3 regions of the Halomonas sp. DP1Y21-3 genome follow, and region 2 is predicted to be linked to each of the others. Evidence: predicted binding sites of a transcription regulator. Region 2 holds the regulator's gene; each other region holds the start of a gene.
The links. The regulator sigma-54, encoded in region 2, starts transcription at its own class of promoters, with help from an activator protein. The targets are predictions, from matches to a motif close to TGGCACNNNNNTTGCTNT.
Positions count from the first base shown of each region.

Region 1: hmpA (NO-inducible flavohemoprotein) is a predicted target of sigma-54. The motif match lies at 2,710-2,727, and genes of this name have one in related genera.
Region 3: KUV74_RS05125 (circularly permuted type 2 ATP-grasp protein) is a predicted target of sigma-54. The motif match lies at 3,033-3,050, and genes of this name have one in related genera.

Region 1 covers NZ_JAHVJM010000003.1:635,675-642,239, forward strand. Annotated here, with positions in the region: gene KUV74_RS11480 (tripartite tricarboxylate transporter permease) at 1-1,226, shown strand, start outside; gene hmpA (NO-inducible flavohemoprotein) at 1,331-2,515, opposite strand; gene norR (nitric oxide reductase transcriptional regulator NorR) at 3,004-4,593, shown strand; gene KUV74_RS11495 (NnrS family protein) at 4,780-5,964, shown strand; gene KUV74_RS11500 (SirB2 family protein) at 5,971-6,360, shown strand.
Region 2 covers NZ_JAHVJM010000006.1:142,617-149,181, reverse strand. Annotated here, with positions in the region: gene lptB (LPS export ABC transporter ATP-binding protein) at 1-544, shown strand, start outside; gene KUV74_RS17230 (RNA polymerase factor sigma-54) at 815-2,227, shown strand; gene hpf (ribosome hibernation-promoting factor, HPF/YfiA family) at 2,387-2,695, shown strand; gene ptsN (PTS IIA-like nitrogen regulatory protein PtsN) at 2,701-3,186, shown strand; gene rapZ (RNase adapter RapZ) at 3,240-4,121, shown strand; gene KUV74_RS17210 (HPr family phosphocarrier protein) at 4,124-4,393, shown strand; gene KUV74_RS17205 (hypothetical protein) at 4,445-4,969, shown strand; gene bioA (adenosylmethionine--8-amino-7-oxononanoate transaminase) at 5,164-6,438, shown strand.
Region 3 covers NZ_JAHVJM010000001.1:1,170,850-1,177,414, forward strand. Annotated here, with positions in the region: gene KUV74_RS05115 (putative zinc-binding metallopeptidase) at 1-325, shown strand, start outside; gene KUV74_RS05120 (alpha-E domain-containing protein) at 494-1,480, opposite strand; gene KUV74_RS05125 (circularly permuted type 2 ATP-grasp protein) at 1,485-2,942, opposite strand; gene KUV74_RS05130 (transglutaminase family protein) at 3,526-4,464, shown strand; gene KUV74_RS05135 (phosphatidylglycerophosphatase A) at 4,541-5,029, shown strand; gene KUV74_RS05140 (fasciclin domain-containing protein) at 5,216-5,734, opposite strand; gene KUV74_RS05145 (hypothetical protein) at 6,138-6,401, shown strand; gene KUV74_RS05150 (hypothetical protein) at 6,398-6,565, shown strand, end outside.

The sequences.
Region 1 (6,565 bases), on a different contig from region 2:
GCTACCCCATGCAGCAGCGGGGCGAGGGCGCCAAGGCGCTTGGCCACGCCGCCCTGGCGTCGATGATCGGCGGTGCCCTGGGCGCCATCATGCTGATGGTGATGGCGCCGCTGGCCACCGAGGCGGCGCTGCTGATTCGCACGCCGGGCAAGTTCTCGCTGATCGCCTTCGCCCTGATCGTGATCGTCATCTCCCAGCGTGGGGCCATCTCCAAGGGCCTGGTCGCCACCACCCTGGGGGTGATGGTGGCCACCGTCGGTATCGATGTGATGCAGCCGGTCACCCGCTTCACCTTCGGCACCGGCGTGCTGATGCAGGGCATCGACATCATGCCACTGGTCATCGGCGCCTTCGCCGTCAGTGAGCTGCTGGTGCAGTCGCAGAACCGCGCCTCGCGCACCGTCGAGGTCGACGCCATCAAGGCCAGCGTCATTCGCCGTCGGGACTTTATTCCGCCCTGGAGCGAGGTGCGTGAAATCGGCGTCTATCGCTACGTCAAGACCGCCATCATCGGCTACAGCGTCGGCGTGCTGCCGGGCGCCGGAGGCTCCATGGCGGCCTTTGTCGCCTACGCCGAGTCCATGCGCAGCTCACGCCACCCGGAGAAGTACGGCAAGGGGGCGGTGGAGGGCATCGCGGCGGCGGAGGGCGCCAACAACGCCATGTGCAGCGGCGCCTTCGTGCCGATGCTGTCGTTCGGCATTCCCGGCGATCCCACCACCGCCATCGTGCTGGGCGTGCTGGTGATCAACGGTCTGCAGCCCGGGCCACAGTTCCTCGACAGCCAGCTTGCGCTGGTGGCACCGATGTTCATGGCGCTGCTGGTGGCGGCCCTGGTGATGGTGCCGCTGACGCTCTACGTGCTGGGGCCCTGGTTCGTGCGCATCGTCTCGATCCGCCGCGATGTGCTCTACGCCAGCATCGCGGTGATCGCGCTGGTCGGCTGCTACGTGGCTACCTACTCGATCTTCCAGATGGGACTGGCGCTGGTGTTCGGGGTGCTCGCCTTCCTGCTGCGGCGTCAGGGCTATCCGGTGGCCTGCCTGCTGCTCGGCTTCGTGCTCGGCCCGAGCCTGGAGGAATACTGCCGACGCTCGCTGTCGCTGTCCGACGGCAACCCGCTGATCTTCCTCACCAGTCCTGACAGCCTGTTCTTTCTGGCGCTGACCGGGGTGTTCTACTACTTCATGGTGGTGAGAAAGCCCGAGGCGCGACAGCACGCCTGAAACTCAGGTTGGTGAGTGATGGCTGGGAGACACGACAAGGCCGCGCCCTCGGGCGCGGCCTTGTCGTGGTGGGCTGAGTGGAACGCGACGGTCAGACGTGCTTGTCAGGCGGCGCTCTTGGTAGGTTCAAGCGGACGCGAGGGACCGAAGTGCTCGTAGTGACGGCGCTGCTCGGGGATACCCAGTTCTGCCAGATGACTGTCGATGGCGCTCATGAAGGGCGGCGGGCCGACGAAGTAGCACTGGGCGTCGCCGCCGGGCAGCAGGCGGGCCAGCAGCTCACGCTCGAGGCGGCCCTTGATGTCGCCGCCGTCGCCTTCCTCGTAGGCGCAGACCCGGGTCAGCAGCTGCGGATACTCCTGGGCAAGGGCGTCGACCTCACCACGGAAGGCGTGGTGGTCGATGTTCCGGGCCGCGTGGATGTAGCAGACCCGGCGTCCCTGGGCCAGGGCCTGGCGTGCCAGCGGCAGCATCGGGGTCTGGCCGACGCCGCCGCTGATCAGCATCACCGGCGCGTCGCCATCGTCCAGGGTCAGCTCACCGGCGGGGGGCAGCAGTTCCAGGGTGTCGCCGACGCGCATCTGCTGATGCAGGAAGTTGCTGACCAGACCGCCCGGCTCCTGTTTCACCGAGATACGATAGCTACGGCCGTTGGGGCTGCCGGACAGGCTGTAGTGGCGATGCACGATTGCCTCGTCCACCGCCAGACGCAGGCCGATGTACTGGCCGGGCTCGGCGTCGGCCACCGGCTGGCCGTCGACCGGCTCCAGGGTGAAGGAGCGAATCACCTCGCACTCGCGCTGGATCTGGGCGACACGGAACTCGCGCAGACCACGCCAGCCGCCGGGGCGCTCGGCGAAGGCCTGGTAGCGCTCGGCTTCGGCAGCGATCAACAGCGCGGCCAGGTCGTTGTACAGGGCCGCCCAGGCGTCGGCGATCTCCGGCGTCACCACCTCGCCCAGCACCTCGCCGATGGCGGCCATCAGGCATTCGCCGACGATGGGGTACTGCTCGGGCTGGATACCCAGCGAGACGTGCTTGCTGATCACCGTCTGCATCGAGTCGATGACCTCCTGGGGCTGGCGGCGCAGGCCGACATAGGCCAGCACCCCTCGCGCCAGCGCCTTCGGCTGGCCACCGTCGGCCTGATGGGCCTGGTTGAACACCGCCTTGACCTCCGGGTAGCGCTCGAACATCAGCGGATAGAAACGGGCGGTGATGGCGTCGAGGTGTTCGGCGACCAGAGGGGCGGTGGCATCGATGATGGCGTCTTGGGCAGCGGTGGTCATGGCGTCTCCTGTCAGGGATATGGCGCAGCGCGCTCCCACTGTGGCAAAAAACCTTCACCGCGTCGGAGGCCTGGCTCGTTTGGGCTTACTTTGCTCTATGGCTTGTGAACAGAGCATCGGTTGATATGCCTCGACACCTTCGGTGCTTCCACGGGGTCCGGGCGTATCGCTCGTTGCCTTTCTGTACCCTGTATGGAGCAAGCGATATGCCGCTTCGCTTGAGGTGCGCCAACTTGCCACAGTGCGGGTGACCCAGAGCGGGTAATGAGCGGGCAGTGTGGATCCACAGGGCGCTTGCCAAGAGCGCTGGTCACGCTACCCGGCTCCTTTTTTCTGGCGCGGTTCCCGGCCACGTTTGCGACCCGATTCTGTCCCGGTATTCGCCCAGGACAGTGGTAACTCTTGCGAATGAGATCGAGGTTGCATGTCGATCTGACACTACAAGTGCTATCGTTTTGACACTATTGATAGTCAAAAGGACATTCTAGGTGGTCAGCTTTCTACGACGCCTGCGTGCCCTGCTGCAGCGCCTGGGCGATGAGCAGGGCCCCGAGCTCGCCGAGGCCTGGCAGGGCGTGCTCGAATCACTGGTGGCCCCCACCGCGGCGGATGCCAGCGCGCTGCTGGTGGCGCAGGGCTCCGGCCTCAGGCCGGTGGCTACCATCGGCCTGCCCGAGGGCGTGGCCGGCAGGACCTTCGCCTTGGGCGAGCATCCTCGCCTCGCCGCCATCGCCGAGGCGCCGGGGGTCTGCCGCTTTGCCGCGGACTCGCCCCTTCCTGATCCCTACGACGGGCTGCTGGATGACGGTCTTAGTCCTGTCCATGACTGCCTGGGGGTGGCGTTGCGCGACGGCGATGAGCTGATCGGCATAGTCACCCTGGACGCCCTGACCCCGGGGGCGCTGGCCGAGCTGGATGACCAGGGCCTGCTGGCGGCGGCCGAGTTGCTGGGCACCTGCCTGCGGCTGTCCCGGCGTCTGGACGGCGCCCGCCTGCAGCTCGCCCTGCAGCGCGATGACCACGGCCAGTTACCGCGTCGGCTGACCGGCTGGCGCAGTGGCGCCATGCGCAAGCTGATGGCCTCGGTGGAACTGGTCGCCGCCACCGACATGAGCGTGCTGGTGCTGGGCGAGACCGGCGTCGGCAAGGAGCGCATCGCCCATGCCCTCCATCACGGCTCGCGACGTGCCGATGGGCCACTGGTGGTGGTGAACTGCGCCGCGCTGCCGGCCTCGCTGATCGAGAGCGCCCTGTTCGGCCATCGGCGCGGCGCGTTCTCCGGGGCAACCAGCGACCATCGCGGGCACTTCCAGATGGCCGACGGCGGCACCCTGGTGCTGGACGAGGTAGGCGAGCTGCCGCTGGAGCTGCAGCCGAAGCTGTTGCGGGTGCTGCAGGAAGGCGAGGTCCAGCCGCTGGGCAGCGATCGGCTCCAGCATGTCGACGTTCGGGTGGTCGCGGTGACCAACCGGGATCTTGCCCTGGAGGTCGCCCAGGGGCGCTTTCGCGAGGATCTCTATCACCGGCTCAGCGCCTTTCCGCTGGAGGTACCCCCGCTGCGCCAGCGTCCCGAGGACCTGGCGCTGCTGGTCGGACACTTCCTGGAGCAGAACCGGGTGCGTCTCGGCGTCGGCAACCTGCGCCTGAGCGAGGCCGCGCGGGTGTCGCTGGCGGCCTGGCACTGGCCCGGCAACGTACGTGAGCTGGAGTCACTACTGGCACGTGCCTCGCTGCTGGCATTGGCCTCGGTGGACGTGCTCGGGACGCCCGATGCTCGCCGCCGTAGCGTACGCATCGAGGTCGAGCACCTGGGGCTGGCGCCAGCGACAGCCCGGGTCACTGGCGCGCCCGCTGCGCAAGGCGACACGTCCCGAAGCGCCGTGTCGCCGGCCGATCGGCCAGCGGGCGAGGCGCTGGATCGAGAGCCCTCGCTGCGGGAGGCCACCGAGGCCTTTCAGCGCGAGCGCATCCGGCAGGCTCTGGACACTGAAGGCAACTGGGCTGGGGCGGCTCGCCGGCTGGGGCTGGACCCCGGCAATCTGCATCGCCTGGCGCGGCGGCTGGGGCTAAAGGCCTGATTCTGTCCTGGTCATCGCCAAGGGCGTGCGAGGCTGTCGCGGGGTTGGGGCTGGGTTGGGGGATGCAGGGCTTGCCAGGGTGAGTCAGGTTTGCGGCATCGGCAGTGCCTTTGATGTGCATCATGGTGATGTTGTCCAAAGCGGGCCAGACTTCACAAGACCAAGTGAATTACTCAGGTACTCGCCATGTCATCCGTCGCCGCTCGTCTGCCTCTTGCGCGCCTCGCCTTTCGTCCCTTCTTCCTGCTGGCGGCGGCCTTCAGCGTGGTGGCCCTGCTGGTGTGGCTCGCTTTCTGGCACGGCATCTTCGTGCTGTCGCCCCGGGCGGGCATGCTGTGGTGGCACCAGCACGAGATGCTGTTCGGGGTGGTGGGGGCGGTGGTGTCGGGGTTCTTGCTGACCGCGGTGCAGACCTGGACCGGCCTCAGGGGGCTGCATGGCGCCCCGCTGCTGGGGCTCGTCGCACTGTGGCTGGCGGCCAGGCTGGGGCTGGCCTTTCCCGTCTTGCCACAGGCGCTGGTGATGGCCCTGGACGTCGGCTTTCTGCTGATCGTCTGCGCCGTGATGGCGGTGATGGTGATCCGGGCAAAGCGCTGGCGCAACCTGATCTTCGTGCCGGTGCTGGCGATCCTCGCCGGTGCCAACCTGGGCAGCCATCTGGGCGTGCTCCAGGGTGACCCTGAGCTGGTGCGCCAGTCGTCCTACCTGGCGGTGCTGCTGGTAACGCTGATCATGGGGGTGCTGGGCGGTCGGGTGATCCCGATGTTCACCGCCAACCGGCTGGGCCTGAAGCGCCGCCCGGCGCTGCCCTGGCTCGAGGGGCTGGCGCTCGGCAGCCTGGCGCTGGCGGTGGTGCTGCAGCTCACACGCACCCTGGGTGGCGGTCTGCCCGACAGCGTACTGGCGCTGGCGCTGCTGGTGGCGACGCTGGCCCACCCGCTGCGCCTGATACGCTGGCAAGGCCGCGCCACCGGACGTGAACCCCTGCTGTGGAGCCTTCACCTGAGCTACGCCTTCGTGCCGCTGGGGCTTTTGCTGTGGGCCCTGGGACTGTGGGGCGTCGGCCGGGCTGAGCTGGGTGTCCACGCCATCACCGTGGGTGCCATGGGCACCATGATGCTGTCGATGATGTCGCGGGTGTCGCTGGGCCATACCGGCCGCCCCATGCGCTGCCTGCCGGGCATCGGCGTGGCTCTGGGCCTGCTGGTGGCGGCGGGACTGTCGCGCTCGCTGGTGCTGGCGCTGTGGCCCTCGGTCACCCACTGGGTCTACAGCCTGAGCATCCTCCTGTGGTGTCTCGGCTACGCCATCTTTCTGGCCCACTATGTGCCGATTCTCGGCAGTCCGCGTGTCGACGGTCAGGACGGCTAGGCTCAGATGTTACCGCTCTACCTCACCCTCAAGTCCCTGCATGTGTCGCTGGCGCTGGTCAGCGGTGCCCTCTTTGCCCTGCGCGCGCTGTGGTCAGTGACCAGCTCTTCCTGGCTAAAGCGCCCCTGGGTGCGTGTGCTGCCCCATCTGCTCGATACCCTGCTGCTGGCGGCGGGGCTGTCGCTGATGGTGCTCACCACCCAGTGGCCTCACCAGACGCCATGGCTGGCGGCCAAGCTGACCGCCCTGCTGGCCTACATCGGCTTCGGCACACTGGCGATACGGCGAGCAGCCAGCGTTCGAACGCGGGCGCTGTCGGCCTGCCTGGCGCTGCTGATCTTCGTCTATATGCTTGGCGCCGCACACCGACACAGCGTCCTGTCCTGGCTGGGATAGCCTCTTTATTGCAATGCATTGATTTACCTCAATGGCGTTGATTTTTTCTCCTGACAGCGGCGACATTGTCGTCATCTTGTCTCGTCAATTTCATCGTTTGTCGCCGATAGTTCAGGCGACTGTTTAAGTGGTTGATGGGGCGAATCAATCAAGAATTTTGGTGATGCATGTCATATTCCGAGTGTTTAACTCAGGTATAGAAGAG
Region 2 (6,565 bases):
CATCGATGATCGGGACCTGAGCCGCGCGGCCATGCACCAGCGCGCGCTGGCCGGTATCGGCTACCTGCCTCAGGAGGCTTCGATCTTTCGCAAGCTGTCGGTGGCCGACAACATCATGGCGATCCTCGAGACCCGCAAGGACCTCGACCGCGAGGGCCGAGAAGCACGTCTCGAGCAACTCCTCGAGGACTTCCACGTCAGCCATATTCGCGACAACCCCGGCATGAGCCTGTCCGGCGGGGAGCGGCGCCGAGTCGAGATCGCTCGCGCCCTGGCCACCGAGCCGGCCTTTATCCTGCTCGATGAACCCTTCGCCGGGGTCGACCCGATCTCGGTGGGCGAGATCAAGTCCATCATTCGTCAACTCAAGGCCCGCGATATCGGCGTCCTGATCACCGATCACAACGTGCGCGAGACCCTCGATATCTGCGATCGTGCCTACATCGTCGGCGACGGCCAGATCATCGCCGAGGGCAGCGCCGAGTCCATCCTCGCCAACCAGCGCGTCAAGGAGGTCTACCTGGGCGAGAACTTCCGCCTCTAGACCGCAGGGCCGCCCGACAGTCGCAGTCGCATCAAGCGGCCGCAACACTTACCAGCATCAGCATCCAACCGCCGGCCCCGAAAGGGTCGGCCTCACCTTGCACACAGGGCCTCCCTCGAAAGAAGCACCTCCCCCCCTACCAAGTTGTTCCACATCGACCTTTCCACTCCCTCCCACAGGTCAAAAAACACCAACTTGGCAAGATGCTTGCATGTCTGATGACTCGTCGTTAGGGTAAAGCCTTTCGACAACACTGGTGGATCCCGACCCATGGCCCTCAAGGCGTCACTGCAGCTGCGCATCGGTACCCAGCTGACCATGACCCCGCAACTGCAACAGGCGATCGGCCTGCTGCAGCTTTCGACTCTGGACCTGCGCCAGGAGGTCCAGCAGGCGCTGGAGGCCAACCCCATGCTCGAACTCGAGGACGAGTTCGGCGAACAGCAGACCAGGGAAGCCGTGGAAGATGACTGGGCGGATCAGATTCCCTCGGAACTCAGTGTGGACAGCGACTGGTCCGACACCTACCAGGACCTGGGCACCACCCCCGCCGGCAGTGGCGAGGCGCCGGATTTCGAGCGCCAGGCAAGCTCCCAGTCACTGCACAGCCACCTGAGCTGGCAACTGGCGATGCTCGACGTCAACGACCAGGAGCGCCTGATCGCCGAGAGCCTGCTCGACGCGGTCAACGCCGACGGCTATCTCGAGCAGACACTGGATGACATCGCCCAGGGGCTCGAGCAAGACGGTCGTCGCCCCCCTCCCCTCGCCGAGGTGGAGGCGGTGCTGGTTCGGCTGCAACAGTTCGAACCGACCGGAGTGTTCGCCCGCGACCTGCGCGAGTGTTTGATGCTGCAACTGGATAGTCTGCCTCGCGATACCGTCCTGCTGCCCCAGGCCGGACGACTGGTAAGACAGTTTCTCGAGGCACTGGCCAGCGGCGACCGACGTCTGCTGAAGCGCCGGCTAGGACTCGATGACGACCAACTCGACAGCGTCATCGAGCTGATCCGGAGCCTCGACCCACGTCCCGGCAGCCAGTTCGGTGACAGCGATAACGACTACGTCATACCCGACCTGGTGGTACGCCACACCGAAGAGGGCTGGCGTGTTGAACTCAATCCGGATGCAATGCCCCGACTGCGCATCCAGCCCGACTATGCTGCGCTGATTCGGCGCGCGGACAAGAGCCAGGACAACCAGTTCCTCAAGGACCACCTGCAGGAGGCGCGCTGGCTGATCAAGAGTCTGTCCAGCCGCAACGACACCTTGCTGAAGGTCGGCCGGGAAATCATGGTGCGTCAGATCGACTTCCTCGAGCAGGGAGAAGCGGCCATGAAACCGTTGGTGCTGGCCGATATCGCAGACAAGGTGGAGATGCACGAGTCCACCATCTCCCGCGTGACCACCCAGAAGTTCGTGCACACGCCTCGCGGCGTGTTCGAGTTGAAGTATTTTTTCTCGAGCCAGGTCGGCCAGGATGGCGACGCCCATTCCAGTACCGCCATCCGCGCCATGATCAAATCGTTGATTCAAAAGGAACCTGCCCGCAAACCTCTGTCGGACAGCAAACTGGTGGAATTGCTGGCGGAAGACGGCGTCAATGTCGCCAGACGCACCGTGGCAAAGTACCGGGAAGCCATGAATATTCCGTCTTCCAGCGAGCGCAAGCGACTGCGCTGAGGCCTTGCGCTGCGGCGTCGCTAGCCTAGTTATCGGGAAAGCGCAAGCACTTGAAATTTCGCATGACATCTGCGTCTTTCTGCGTAGCGTCGAGGGGGTTTGCAGGATCGGAAAAAGGGTTACAATCAAGCCACCACCCGAAAGAGCAAGGAGCCTGTCATGCAAGTCAACATCACCGGCCACCACGTCGAATTGACCGATCCCCTGCGTGACTACGTACAAGAGAAGCTCACCCGTGTGGAGCGCCACTACGACAACATCACCAACGTCCAGGTGACCCTCTCGGTGGAAAAGGAACGCCAGCTGGCCGCCTGCACCCTTCACGCCGCCGGTGCCGACCTGCATGCCGAAGCGCAGGACGGCGACATGTATGCCGCTATCGACGCCCTTGCCGACAAGCTGGACCGCCAGTTGGTCAAGCACAAGGAAAAATCCCAAGCCCGCGCCCAAGGCGCCGGAATTCGCTGACTCTCATGACATTGGAAGCCATTCTCCCTCCCGAGCGCACATTGTTCGATGTCCCGGGAGGCAGCAAGAAGAGGGTGCTGGAGTTTTTCAGCACCTTCATTGCGCAGAACACCCCGAGCCTGGACAGCCAGGAGGTCTTCAGTCGGCTGATCGGACGTGAGCGCCTGGGCAGTACCGGCATCGGCAATGGCGTCGCCATTCCCCATGCCCGCAACCCCCACTGCAAGGCGCCCATCTCCGGCTTCCTCAAACTCGCGGAACCTGTCGACTTCGATGCCATCGATGGTGAGCCCGTCGATCTGGTGTTCGTGCTGCTGGTACCGGAAGAGGCCGACGACGCCCATCTCGCCCTGCTCGGCCAGGTCGCCGGCGTCATGAACGACGCCGACACACGTCACCGTCTGCGCCACGCCAGCTCCCAGCGCGAGCTTCACGAGCGCCTGCAGGAAGCCATCCGCCAACAGGCGCCGGGGGACGACACTCCCTCCTGATCGCGGCCTTGCCTAGGCCATCAGCAATGGACGCCTGCCCAAGGAGACAGGACATGCAGCTCGTGATCATCAGTGGTCGCTCCGGCTCGGGAAAGTCCGTGGCCCTTCAGGCCCTGGAGGACCTGGGGTTCTACGCCATCGACAACCTTCCCGCGACCTTGCTGGGCGCCCTGGTGGACGAGCTGGAAAACGGTCATTCCCGCCGTATCGCCGTCAGCGTCGACGCCCGCAACCTGCCTGAGGCGTTGGAACGCTTCCCCGCCCAGCTGGCGTCCCTCAAGCAGAGTCCGATCGACTGCCAGGTGGTCTACCTGACCAGTGATGCGCGAATTCTGCTCGAGCGCTATTCCCACACGCGGCGCCGTCACCCCCTGACCCGTGATAGCGACATGACCCTGGCGGAAGCCATCGAGTCCGAGCAGAAGGCCCTTTCGGGTATTCGAGACCTGGCCGATCTGGTCATCGACAGCTCTCGCCTGTCGGTGCACGAACTGCGTTCGCGCATCGCCGAACAGGTCGCCGACCACCGCAGCGGCCAGTTGAGCCTGACCGTGGAGTCCTTCGGCTTCAAGCGTGGCGTGCCGCCGGATGCAGACATCGTGTTCGATGCCCGCTGTCTGCCCAACCCCTACTGGGAACCATCGCTGCGTGATGCCAATGGCTGCGATCCCAGCGTCATCGACTTCCTCGAACGCTATCAGGACGTCGCCGACATGAAGCGCGACATCCTCGGCTGGGTGCGCACCTGGCTACCGCGCTATCAGCAAAGCCAGCGCAGCTACCTCACCGTGGCGGTGGGCTGCACCGGAGGACAGCATCGTTCGGTCTACCTGGCCGAGGGAATCGCCTCGGCCCTGGCCGACCAGCATCCCCGCGTCCGTCTACGCCACCGCGAACTCGGCCAGCAACGCCGACTGGACAGCGGAGGACTCTAGGCGTGGCCCGACGCACCCTGACCCTGACCAATCGTCGCGGCCTGCATGCACGCGCCGCGACTCGCCTGGTTACCTGCTGCCAACCCTTTGACGCCACCGTCACCGTCCACCATGGCAGCCGCTCGGGTGACGCCGCCAACATCATGTCGCTGCTGATGCTGGCCGCCCCCTGCGGAACGGAACTGACCCTGGAGGCCGAAGGCAAGGACGCGGACGCGGTGCTGGACGCTCTGGAGGCACTGTTCGACGCACGCTTCGACGAAGACGCCTGACGTCTTCCCTCTCCTTGTTTTGACCGCCACCCCCTGCCTGCCAAGGACGCCATGCAACTGATCCAGACCGGCAAGTACACCGAGGTCCACTACGATCCGGACCAGGACGCCTTCATCAAGACCTTCACGCCCAAGACCAGCGATCGCTGGCGCTACCGCCTGGGCATCCGGCGCTACCCCGGCCACAATTTTCGCTATGTCGCCGGCCGACTGGAGCGACTGGGTATCGCCACACCGAAAATCCTGTCGGCAGAGCGCTATCGCCTGGTCACCGCCAACGTGCACGGCATCGCGCTTAAAAAGCTGGTCCTCGACTCTCCGGAACTGCAGAACCGCTACCTGGACATTCTCGAAGCCTTGTACCGTGACCGTATCCACTGTCGTGGCCTGCACACCGAGAACTTCCTGGTCGTCGACGGAGAGGTGATCGCCATCGATCTGGATGCCTACAAGGCGCCGCGGGTCTTCACCTATCCGCGCCGAGAGTTCATCGACTGCCTGAGTCGCTCGCTGAAAAACGACGAGGCGTTCCTGTTCGAGCGCTTTCTCGAACGTGTCGACGCCCAGCATCCCTGAGCCCAGCATCCCTGAGCCCAGCATCCCAGAGCCCAGCATCCCTTAGAAAGCACCGCTCCGCCTTGTACCCTCGCCTGCCCCGCTCTACCCCGGTTTTCCGGGTACGAGCGCTGGTGTTGGCGACGGCAGCAGCAGCGGTGGTAAACTTTTAACTCGCCACTCAGTTTACCACCAAGCGTCCTTCAGGAGCCGACATGACCTCTCCGGTGTGGCATCCCTACGCCCATCTCAAGACCCAGGCCCCTGCCCCCCGGGTAGTCGGCGGCCAGGGCACCCGCTTTACCCTGGACAGCGGCGAATCATTGCTCGACGCGACCTGCTCCTGGTGGTGCATGATCCACGGCTACGGACATCCACGGCTGGTCAAGGCGATTCAGGAGCAGGCTACCACGCTGTGTCACGTGATGCTTGGAGGACTAACCCACGATCCCGCCGACCAGCTCGCCCGGGAACTGGTTCGCGTCACGCCAGAGGGCCTCAACCACGTGTTCTTCTCCGACAGCGGCTCGGTGGGCATGGAGGTGGCGATGAAGATGGCGGTGCAGTACCACCATCTGCGCGGCCGCCCCAACAAGCACCGCATGCTGTCGCTGATGAAGGCCTACCACGGTGATACCGCCGGCTGCATGGCGGTGTGTGACCCCGAAGAGGGCATGCATTCGCTGTTTTCCGGCTTTCTTCCGAAGCACCATTTCGCCCCGGCGCCGACGGCACCCTATACGGCCACGCCAGAGCAGGTCGCCGCCGACCTCGACGCCTTGCGAGCGGTGCTGGAAGCCCACCACCACGAGATCGCCGCGCTGTTGATGGAGCCCCTGCTGCAGGCTGCCGGTGGCCTCAACATGACCTCTCCGGACTATCTGAAGGGTGCTCGCGCCTTGTGTGACGAGTTCGACGTGCTGTTGGTGTTCGACGAAGTGGCCACCGGCTTTGGCCGCACCGGGCGCATGTTCGCCGCCGACCATGCCGGTGTCAGTCCGGACATCATGGTGCTGTCCAAGGGGCTGACCGGCGGCTACCTTGGCCACGCGGCGACCCTGGCCAACGACCGTGTCCATGACACCTTTATCGGCGACAGCGAGCTTCACGCCTTTATGCACGGCCCGACCTTCATGGGCAATCCGCTGGCCTGTCGCGTGGCACTGGAAAGCCTCAGGGTCTTCGAGGAGGACGACTATCTGGGCCGTATCGCTCGGCTCAACGCCATCCTTGTGCAGGAACTCGCCGGCGACAGTGACCTGCGCGCCCACCCTGCGGTGGCCGACATCCGTGTGCTCGGCGCCACCGGCGTGATCGAGGTGCACGACAGTAAAGCGCTGAAAGGCGCCGCCGCCATCGCCCGTGAACAGGGCGTGTGGCTGAGGTCCTTCGGCAGATGGCTTTACACCATGCCTGCCTATATCACCTCGGATGACGAGATGCGCCAGATCATCAAGGCCATGAAGGCTCCTTTCACAGCAAACGCATAACTTTCACAGCAAACGCATAATTAGTGGGCAGGGTCGGCGCTGGCTGGCTCTCTACCAGCCCGCCGGCCTATATCACCTAGGATGAGGAAATGCGCCAGATCATTGCGGCCCCGCTTTACCAGAGACA
Region 3 (6,565 bases), on a different contig from region 2:
GGGACCACCGAATGACTGGCGCGGCCGCTTCGTGTCGGCCTACGCCACCATGCACCCCTGGGAGGACTTCGCCGAAACCTTCGGCTTCTACCTGGACATGGTCGCCATCCTCGATACCGCCGGACACTTCGGCATCACCCCCACCGGCTTCGACGAGGACCTCGAAGCGATGTTGACCACCTTTCGCCGCCTGAGTCTCGGCTTCAACGAGATGAATCGCGAGATGGGGCTGCTCGACCTGGTGCCCGAGGTGATCACCCCGACCATCGCCTGCAAGCTTTGCTATATCCACGACATGGTGCTGGCAGCGCGACGACAGCAGTGAACCGCCCGGTGCCCACCTAGCACCACCATGCGCCCCTCCCTTTCCAGGAGGGGCCGCAATGCTTGGCAAGGTCCGGCTTGGCTAGATCCGGCCTGGCAAGATCCACCTTGGCTAGATTCAGCAGTGGCTCAGGGCAGGCGGGCCATGGGATACCTGGCCCGCCTGGCTTCACGCCTGGTCGCTGGCCGCCAGTAGCTCGCCATCGCCCAGGTCATCGAGGGTCGGGAAGTAGGTGCGGGCGATCGCCGTATGCAGCTCGGCAAAGCCCTGTTGCAGCACGTCGATAAAGTCGTGCAGGGCCTCGGGGGAGCGCACCAGGGCACGGACGTCGGCCTCGGCCACATCGGCCAGCACCAGCGTCGCCGTGGCCAGGGCGCGCTCATGTCGTGGCAGCGAGCGCAGCGCGCGAATACTGTCCTTGAGACTGCGCGACACCGAACGCGGGAACAGGGAGTCCTGCACCAGGAAACGCAGCACGTCGGTGGCCCTGACCCGGCAGCGCACGTGCTGTCGATACATCTGGTAGGCCGTCAACGACTTGAGCACGCTCATCCACTGCAGGTGCTCGAACGGACGAATCTCGTCGCTATCACGCTGCAGCAGGTTGGCCGAGCGCACATCGATGATGCGGGTGATCATGTCGGCCCGTTCGAGCTGGCGCCCGAGCATCATGAAGGTCCGTGATCCACCGTAGCTGAGGGTGCCCTCGATCAACCCGATCAACGTCTGACAGCCACGAATCACCAGCTTCAGAAAGCGCTCTCGGCGTCCCGGGCCGAGGCCCGCATCGGCATGGGCACTGGCGGTCATGTAGAGCTGGTTGATTTCTTCCCATACCTCCCGCGGTACCACGTCCCGCGTGGTGCGCAGATTCTCGCGGGCCTGGGCAAGGGCGGACAGGATCGAGCCGGAGTAGCGTCGGTCGGCACACAGGAACTGCACCACGTTGCGATCGTTGGGCTCGTCGTAGAGGGTCTCGAACACCTCGGCGCCCCCGGTGATATCGACCATCGCCGCCCATCCCAGCGGTTGGCGGTAGGGCATGTCGAGCATCAGGTGACTGGAGACGTTGATCAGCCGGGCGGTATCTTCGGCACGCTCGATGTAGCGGGCCATCCAGTACAGGTTTTCGGCGACTCTGGAAAGCATCAGCATGGTCTCAGTCCTCCCCCGTCTCGACGATCCAGGTGTCCTTGCTGCCGCCCCCTTGGGACGAGTTGACCACCAGCGAGCCCTTGACCAGGGCCACACGGGTCAAGCCACCGGTGGTAACGTAGGCACCGTCCTGGCCCGACAGGATGAAGGGGCGTAAATCGACGTGGCGCGGCTCGGGCCGGCCATCGAACAGCGTGGGGGTGGTGGACAGGTTCAGCATGGGCTGAGCCATGTAGTTGCGTGGGTTCTCCTGGATCAGCCTGGCGAAGGCATCACGCTCGGCCTGGGAGGCCTGAGGCCCCATCAACATGCCGTAGCCGCCGGACTCGTTGGCGGGCTTTACCACCAGTTCATGCAGGTGCTCCAGCACATAGCGGCGGTCTTCCTCGAGCATGCACAGGTAGCTCGGCACATTGGGCAGCAGCGCCTCCTGATCCAGGTAGTACTTGATCAGTTTCGGCACGAAGGCGTAGACCACCTTGTCATCGGCGACACCGGCCCCCGGGGCGTTGGCCAGCGCCACCTTGCCGCTGCGCCAGGCCCGCATCAATCCGGGTACGCCCAGTACCGAGTCCTTGCGAAACGCCTCCGGGTCGAGGAAGGCGTCGTCGACGCGGCGGTAGATCACGTCCACACGGGTCAGCCCCTGGACGGTGCGCATGTAGACCACGTCGTCGTCATCGACCAGCAGATCCGGCCCCTCGACCAGCTGCACGCCCATCTGCTGGGCCAGGTAGGCGTGCTCGTAGTAGGCCGAGTTGTAGATACCCGGGGTCAGCACCACCACCTGGGGATCGTCCCAATGGCGTGGCGACATGCCCGCCAGCATGTCGTAAAGCTGGGGCACATAGTCGTCGACCGGATGAATCTTGCCCGAGGCGAACAGCTCCGGCAGCACGCGCTTGGTCACGTTGCGATTCTCGAGCATGTAGGACACCCCGGACGGTATCCGCAGGTTGTCCTCCAGCACGTAGACGGTGCCGTCGCCACCACGCACCAGATCGGAGCCGCAGATATGCGCCCAGACCCCGTGGGGCGGATCGATCCCTACACACTGGGGGCGAAAGTTGACGGATTGCTCGAGCACCGCCGCCGGCAGCACGCCATCCTTGACGACCTTCTGGTCGTGGTACAGGTCGTCGATGAACAGGTTGAGCGCCTCGACCCGCTGCTTGAGGCCTGCCTCGGTGCGTCGCCACTCGTCGGCGGGGATGATGCGAGGCACGATGTCGAAAGGCCAGGCGCGGTCGATCATGCTGCCCTCGGAATACACCGTGAAGGTGATCCCCATGGTGCGAATGGCGATCTCTGCTGCGTTTTTGCGCTCTTCCAGCTCGTCAGGAGCAAAGCCCGCGAGCACGTTACACAGCATCTTGGCCGCCTCCCGCGGCATCCCGGGCGTCGCCACCAGTTCGTCATAGAACCCTGCGCAGTCGTACTGCTGCCAATCCACATGGCTCATCGGCACACCCTCGATTGTTTTCGGCATCCGGCGACCCGACAACGACGATGGCACCCCCGCCTTCGACCGTACCGGGTCCCTCCTTGCTGTATAGCAAGCTCTGTACCAGGCCGCCGAGAATAGGACACAGCGCCGCGCCTTCTCGCCGGACCGACGGGCGCAATTGAGCAGTTTGGACAAAAAGCGACCACTTGCTCCTGCCGAAAGTGCGCCACGAGCCAGCAAGAAGGGGCAGCGAGCACCGATCTGGTGCAATCCGGGCGGCACCTGACGAGCGTGAGCGGCAGCTATCATCAGCCCTTGCGACGCCGGTCGAAACCCCCTGTTGCTGACGACGCCCACCTTTCGAGCTTGAGCAATCAGCAGGAGTCGGGTACATCTTGTCGCCACGGTTCGGGGGGGATATCGTCACCTTCTGCAACATTCGCCTACACCCAGGAGCCTCCTCGCTTCCCATGCCTGCCTCTTCTCGTTCCGCCCTCCCTGGCTCGTGCGCACCGCTGTCCTGCCCTGCTCAAGACAGCGGCGCCAGGCGGTGCCGTGTGGCCAGCCTTGGCAGGGGTGTCACGGCGGGATCCGGCAGATGATCTATCGACTTCGCCACACCACGCGCTACCACTACAGCGAGATCGTGACACTCAGCGAGAACGAGGCCTGCCTGATGCCCCGTGAGATGGCCTACCAGCAGGTTGCCTGGGCGCATTTGTCGATCTCGCCGGGCGAGTCGCTACGCCAGAGCCGACAGGACGCCTTCGGCAACCATATCGCGCTGTTCGCGGTCGACACCCCCCATACCCAGCTCGAGGTCACGCTGGAGGCGCAGGTCATGACCTCGCCTCGCGCCACACCGCCGCAGGCCATCATGGGCTGGGAGCGGTGTCGAGAGCGGTTGGCAGACCGCCACCAGCCAGGTTTCCGCGAAGCACAGCCGTTTCTTGAAAACTCCGCCTATATCGAGCGCCGCCCGCTGCTCGCCGCCTGGGCCGAAGACTGTTTTCCCGCTGGTGGCGATCTGGTGGACTGCGTGGAGCGCTTGAACCGTCGCATCTATGAGGAATTCCGCTACGACAGCGAGTTCAGCGACATGGAGACGACACCGTCCCAGGTGCTCCAGCATCGCCGTGGGGTATGTCAGGACTTCGCCCACCTGGCCATCGCCACCCTGCGCTCGGTGGGTCTGGCCGCGCGCTACGTCAGCGGCTACCTCGAGACGCTACCGCCTCCAGGACAGCCTCGACTGATGGGCGCCGACGCCTCCCACGCCTGGTTCTCCGTGCTGATACCCGGCTGGGGTTGGCTCGACTTCGACCCCACCAACGGTGTGCGCGCCGGCGAACGACACCTGTTGCTTGGCTGGGGCCGCGACTACGAGGACGTGGCGCCGCTCAAGGGCGTGGTGACCGGTGGTGGGCGCCAGCGCCTCGAGGTGGAAGTGGACGTTGTTCCCGCCGGGGAAGTCGCGGCCACCGGACCGACCTCCGCCAGCCCTGGCGATCACCCGGCAGCGCCGATAGCCGGCTGATTCGCTGTCCTTTATATTGCGCAGGCTCTGCCCGGCCTTGCCCTGCCCTGCCCACCGTCTTCTCAGGAGAGATTCCATGCAGGACCTGTTGATCTGGATTGCCACCGGCTTCGGCCTGGGCTATTCCCCCTGGGCGCCGGGGACGGTCGGCTCCCTGATCGGACTACCGGTCGCCTGGTGGCTGTTCCGGCTGCCGCTCGGCACGCGCCTGGCCGTTACCCTGACGCTCCTCGTGCTGGCCGTTCCCGTCTGCCACTTCGCTTCGCTGTGGCTGGGCGGCGGCGACCTGCCCCAGATCGTGCTCGACGAATGGGTGGCCCTGCCCATCGCGGTGCTGGCCTTCTCGCGCTACCGACGACGCATCATCCTGCCGCTGGGCTATCTACTGTTTCGCCTGTTCGATATCTCCAAGCTGTCTCCGGTACGCGAGATCGAAGGTATTGGCGGGGGACTCGGCATCGTCGCCGACGACGCAATGGCGGCATTGTATGCAGCCCTCACCCTGATACTGCTGGTGCGCCTGACCCGCCGCTACTGGCAGCGAGATCCCGAGCAGTCCTCTTAAGCCAATAGCGGCCTGCCAATGCCGAGCGCTGCTTCCTATATCCACAGCCCTGACACAAAAAAACCGCCCTCGACGGGCGGCCAAACGGGACAGGGGTCTATCGAAACAGTGACCGGGGGAACTCGTGCCCGGCCTCTGGCGACCAGTGCAGCAGATGTTGCACTGGCGTCAGTCACTCAGCATCGGTTATTCAGGGATCAGCACGCTGTCCACCACGTGGATCACCCCATTGCTGGCCTTGATGTCGGACTCCACCACGGCGGCATTGCCTACGCTTGCCGAGCCTTCCTGGGCGTCGATGGCCATGTCGGTTCCCTGCAGGGTGGTCACCTCGGATGACTCCTCCAGTGACACTTCTCCTTCCACCATGTGGTAGGAAACGACCTCGACCAGACGTCGGTGGGAGGCCTTGTCGTCGCTCATCCACTCATCGAGTTGTCCTGGCTGCAGGGTGCCGAAGGCTTCGTTCGTTGGAGCAAAGAGCGTATAGGTTTGATCTCCCTGTAGCGGCTCGTCGAGGCCAGCCTTCTCGACAGCATCAAGCAATGTCGAGAAACGTCCGTCGGCCTGGGCGACTTCGAGCAGATTGCGTGAGGGATCCTGCTGTTGCTGCTGATCCGCTTCGGCCACCCCGCCAGCGAGCAGCGCTACGCCGAGCACGCAGCTCGGCAGGAACGACGTTGCGGCAGACATTGCTTTTTTCATGCTCTCGCCTCCTTGCGGTGATTGCTCCGAGATGTCGCGTCGCCACTGCGCGCCTTCCGGGAACCTCTCTGTCGGGGCTGTTCAACCAGGACGACGCAGTTCATGTACAAAAATTAGATCAAGAACAAGTAACGTACAAGAAAAAGTTTTACGACAGCTTTCGTCACTCTGATCATCAAGGCGTCATCTTTTGACGTCATGATATGGGCGCTGCTCGGAAAGACGGTAATGACGGCGAAATGTCGATACGCTTCCGGCGACAGAAAACCTATACAATACTTGCATATCAAGCCTGGCGATGAGAACCTTTCGTACCGTTGAGGCTCGGCCAGGAGGGCCATACGCAGCCTCGCTTCCACAACGGAACGAACGACGGCACGTCATGCGCCAAGGAGGGCGACCCGTGTACTACCCGATTTCCTGTACCCGCTGTGGCCACGACCTGGCCAGCACACCGGGACCTGTAACGGCTCAGCCCAATGACTGGGAAGAGCTGAACTGCACCGAGTGCGGTGAGTTTCATGCCACCCTGGGCGCCTGGGAAGAACAGCAGACGCCCGACCGCCTGCGCTTTCTCAACAAGTCTCGCAGCCTGATGATGGCCATGCGACGTGAGCACGATGCCTTGATCGAGCAGCAGCACACCAAGGGAGAGCGAGTCGCATGATCACCGTCGCCCTGGACCTGAGCTGCACCATCTGTGGCCACTCCCGCTTCACGCTGCCTGTTGGTCAAGACGACGGCGACAGCGTTCACTGCGCCAACTGCACCGCCTACAAGTGCAAGGCCATGGACCTGGAGCGCGCGCTAATGGCGACTCTGCCAACGTCC